One region of the Microbulbifer aggregans genome, then DNA from elsewhere that is predicted to be linked to it. Evidence: predicted binding sites of a transcription regulator. Region 1 holds the regulator's gene; the other holds the start of a gene.

Evidence for each region. The regulator sigma-54, encoded in region 1, starts transcription at its own class of promoters, with help from an activator protein. The targets are predictions, from matches to a motif close to TGGCACANNNNTTGCNNT.
Region 2: galU (UTP--glucose-1-phosphate uridylyltransferase GalU) is a predicted target of sigma-54. The motif match lies at 1,133-1,150, and genes of this name have one in related genera.

Annotation. Positions count from the first base shown of each region.
Region 1 covers NZ_CP014143.1:1,550-3,943, forward strand. Annotated here, with positions in the region: gene lptB (LPS export ABC transporter ATP-binding protein) at 1-364, shown strand, start outside; gene AUP74_RS00020 (RNA polymerase factor sigma-54) at 550-2,004, shown strand; gene hpf (ribosome hibernation-promoting factor, HPF/YfiA family) at 2,200-2,394, shown strand, end outside.
Region 2 covers NZ_CP014143.1:1,600,060-1,602,453, forward strand. Annotated here, with positions in the region: gene fabB (beta-ketoacyl-ACP synthase I) at 1-441, opposite strand, end outside; gene fabA (3-hydroxyacyl-[acyl-carrier-protein] dehydratase FabA) at 519-1,043, opposite strand; gene galU (UTP--glucose-1-phosphate uridylyltransferase GalU) at 1,302-2,150, shown strand; gene AUP74_RS07020 (phosphohexomutase domain-containing protein) at 2,164-2,394, shown strand, end outside.

The sequences.
Region 1 (2,394 bases):
GCTACAGGAGTTCAACATCACCCACATTGAGAGCAGCCTCGGAATGGCGCTCTCCGGCGGCGAGCGCCGCCGGGTGGAGATCGCCCGGGCACTCGCCACTGACCCGGATTTCGTATTGCTGGACGAACCCTTCGCCGGCGTCGACCCCATCTCGGTCAACGATATCAAGCAGATCATCCGCCACCTGCGGGACCGCGGGATCGGTGTACTGATCACCGACCACAATGTGCGCGAAACCCTGGATATCTGCGAGAAAGCCTACATCGTCAGCGAGGGGCATATCATCGCTGCCGGCACTCCCGCCGAGGTCCTGGCCAATCAGCAGGTCCGGGAAGTCTATTTGGGACACGAGTTCACTATCTGAGCCGCCTCTGCGCCCTCATCACCCGCAACGGCAAGAGGGCGCAACAGCAATCCTATCCCCGCCACCAGACCGGAAAAGTGTCCGCGTAGTAGGCACAGTTATTGCTTGTAATCCACTCAGGCGAGGGGTAGTCTGCTGCATCGTTCAAGTCGATTCATCCGCCGAACGCGTGTAAACCCCACCGTATGAAGCAGTCCCTGCAGTTAAAACTCGGCACCCAGCTGACCATGACACCCCAGCTCCAGCAGGCGATCAGACTGCTGCAGCTGTCGACGCTGGATCTGCAGCAGGAGGTTCAGTCCGCCCTGGACAGCAACCCCATGCTCGAGATAGACGCCGAGGATTTTGACGACAGGGGAGCCGACTCCAGCCCCGATGCAACTGCGAACCAGAGTGACACAGGCGAAGCCTCCGCTTCCGCAACAGAAACAGAAGCGGACTGGAGTGCGGATATCCCCACCGACTTGCCGGTAGACACCCAGTGGGATGATATCTATGGCTCCGGTAGCTACAGCGGGAGCCATGAGGGTGATGACAACGGCCTCGAGCAGCGTAATGCCGCCGGCATTGGCCTTGCCGACCACCTGCTATGGCAGTTGAATCTCACCGGACTATCCGCTGATGACAAGCTGATCGCGGAAAACCTGATCGACGACCTCTCCCCCGCCGGCTTTTTGCAGACTCCGATCGCCGAACTGGCCACGGCACTGAATGCCGGTGAGGACGAGGTACTCGCGGTACTCAAGAGCATCCAGCAATTTGAACCCGCCGGCTGCGGAGCCCGCGACTTGCGGGAGTGCCTGATGCTGCAATTGCGACAACTACCCGTCAATACGCCCTGGCTGGCCGAGGCGACCCTGCTGGTCGACAAGCATCTGGACCTGCTCGGCAAACGGGACTTCCGCCAGCTCAGCCGGCGCACCCGACTCACAGAGGCCCAGCTGGGTGATGCGATCCGCCTTATCCAGACACTGACTCCTCACCCCGGCGAGACGCTTGCCGCCGAGGAGACTCACTATGTGGTGCCAGACATTATGGTCAGCCGACGCGAGCAGCGCTGGCTGGTCGAGCTGAACCCCGAAACCACGCCGCGCCTTCGTATCAATGACAGCTATGCGGCACTGATCAAGCGCGCCGACAATTCCAGCGACAACAATTACCTGAAGGACAACCTCCAGGAAGCGCGCTGGTTTCTCAAGAGCCTGCAGAGCCGCAATGAAACACTGCTCAAAGTGGCCTCCAGCATTGTGGAAAAGCAGCAGGGCTTTTTCGAACAGGGCCCTGAGGCCATGAAACCGATGGTACTGGCGGATATCGCCGAGAGCATCGGCATGCACGAGTCCACTATCTCCCGCGTGACCACCCAGAAGTACATGCTGACCCCAAGGGGCGTCTTTGAGCTCAAGTATTTCTTCTCCAGCCACGTCAGCACCGACTCCGGCGAGGATGCCTCCTCCACAGCCATCCGCGCCCTGATCCGCAAGCTCATCGACGCGGAGCCGCCGCGCAAGCCGCTTTCGGACAACAAAATCACCCAGGAGCTGGACAATCAGGGCATCAAGGTGGCCCGGCGCACGGTCGCAAAATACCGGGAATCCATGGGCATCCCCTCCTCCAGCGAGCGCAAGCGGCTGGTCTGATCCCTACTCTCCCCCTCCTTTTTCTGACCGCATTTCTGCGCCCGGTCAGAACCGTCTGGCGCGCCTTCAGACGGGTGTGACAACCGAAAGCGGAAGTTTGAGTGTATCCTTCCAATCTGGCGAACTTCCTAGTAGGGTTGCCGCCCTGAAGAGGGGGTACCGCCGGAAAGCGATCCACCTTTTGAGGAGATTTCCATGCAGATCAACATCAGTGGCCGACACCTGGATGTAAGCCCAGCCCTTCGCGATTACTGTCTCGAAAAACTGGATAAACTTGCCAACCACAATGATTTGATCACCAACGCGCAGGTGACCCTGTCCATCGAGCGGGAGATCCAGCGCGCGGAAGCCCTGATGCACGTCAACGGGACCGAGGTCTTCGCCAATTCC
Region 2 (2,394 bases), 1.6 Mb from region 1:
CGGGGTGGCCAGACATGCAGACACCGTGCTACCCATCACCTGCGGCACACGGAAAGCGCCGACGCGGCGCACGCCTTTCTCCTTGAGGGTCTGGGCGGCATCGATAATGGCGGCGGTGGAGGTTCCACCAGAGCCCATGACCAGGCCTGTACGCGGGTTGGAGATGTCACTCTCCTCCAGTCCGGAAGTGCGGATGGCCTCCTGCATGGCGATGTAGGCGTAGGCCGCCGAGTCGCCCATAAAACGCAGGTGTTTGCGGTCAATATGATCCTTGAAATCGATATCGACAGGGCCCGCAACCTGGCTGCGTAGCCCCAGCTCGCGGTATTCGTCCTGGAAGCGGATGCCGCTACGGCCCGCTTGCAGGGATGCGGTGACCGCCTCCAGATTCGTGCCAATGCAGGACGTGATGCCCATTCCGGTGATCGCAACCCGACGCATAGTGGTCTCCGTAAAGCTTGTCGACTGTGGACGTTGTTATTGTGTACTTGGCTCAGTGTCCGTTGGACGACTCGATATTAGAAGTTGTCCGTACGGGTGAACAGGCCGACACGCAGGTCCTTGGCCGTGTAGATCTCGCGTCCATCCACAGAGACGGACCCGTCACCGATACCCATCACCAGCTTGCGCTCGACCAGCCGGCTCATCTGGATATGGTAAGTGACTTTTTTCGCAGTCGGCAAAATTTGTCCGGTGAATTTGACCTCTCCACAGCCGAGGGCGCGGCCACGGCCAGGGTTGCCCTTCCAGGCCAGGAAGTAGCCGAGCAGCTGCCACATGGCGTCCAGGCCCAGGCAGCCGGGCATGACAGGGTCGCCGGGGAAGTGGCATTCGAAGAACCACAGGTCCGGGTGGATATCCAGTTCGGCGATCAGCTCGCCCTTGCCGTAAGCGCCACCGTCTTTTGACACGTGGGTGATGCGGTCAAGCATCAGCATATTGGGGGCGGGCAGCTGGGCGTTGCCCGGGCCGAACATTTCACCCCGAGAACAGGCCAGCAGTTCTTCACGGGTATAGCTACTTTTCTGAACGAAATTACTCATTTTGTTCTCGATTTTGGGCGTTTTTGCAAGAGCGGGCATTCTAAGGGTTGGGGATTTATTGTCCAGACAGTCACCGGCCTATTTGTGACTGGCATGGGGTTTGCTGACTAATTCACAGTGGTTTGCTGCCGCAAATGCCCATGCGGCTTTGGCCTGCCGCGACATGGGCCCTGCCGCTGAACCCGGTAATGAAAATGTGGTAAGTTTCGGGTCCGGCGCGGGGGAGCGCCATCTATTGATCATGGGGATGCAATAAGAATGCTGAAGAAATGTCTGTTTCCGGTGGCCGGCTATGGCACCCGGTTCCTGCCTGCCACCAAAGCCATGCCCAAGGAAATGCTACCGCTAGTGAATAAGCCGCTGGTGCAGTATGGCGTCGAAGAGGCCATCGAGGCCGGCCTGAGCGAGATTGGCTTTGTGACCGGTCGCGGGAAGCGCGCCATCGAGGACCATTTCGACACCAATTTCGAGCTGGAGCACCAGATTTCCGGTACAGGCAAGGAGAAGTACCTGGACAGTGTGCGCCGTGTGATCGACAAGGCCAGCTTCTCCTACACCCGCCAGGGTGAAATGCGCGGCCTCGGCGATGCCATCCTGCAGGGGCAGCGCCTGGTTGGCGATGAGGCATTTGCCGTCGTGCTGGCGGATGACCTCTGCCTCAACGACGGCCTGGGTGTGCTGGGCCAGATGGTGGAGCTCTACAAGCAGTTCCGCTGCAGCATTGTGGCGGTGGAAGAGGTGCCCCGGGAGCAGATTCACAAGTTCGGCGTCATCGCCGGCAACGAGATCAAGCCCGGCCTGTGGCAGGTCACCGACATGGTGGAGAAGCCGCCGGCGGAAGAGGCGCCGAGCAATATGGCCATCATCGGCCGCTACATCCTCACCCCGGACATCTTCGACCTGATCCGCGAGACCCCGCCGGGCAAGAACGGCGAGGTGCAGATCACCGATGCCCTGCTGGCGCAGGCCCAGCGCGGCTGTGTGCTGGCCTACAACTTCAAGGGCCGCCGCTTCGATTGCGGCTCCGTGGATGGCTTCATCGAGGCCACCAATTATGTCTACGAGAACGTGTACCTGCCGGAACAGGCAGAGCTCGAGAATAAGTAAAGGAAAGAAGTAAATGAGTGCACTGACCTGTTTCAAGGCCTACGACCTGCGCGGCCGCGTCCCCGACGAGCTGAATACCGATGTGGCTTACCGGGTGGGCCGCGCCTTTGCCCAGTTTCTTGATGCCCGCCGGGTGGTGGTGGGGCACGATATCCGCCTGACCAGCTCCGAGCTGACCGATGCGCTGGCCAACGGCCTGCGCGATGCCGGCGCCGACGTTTACCATATCGGCGAATGCGGCACC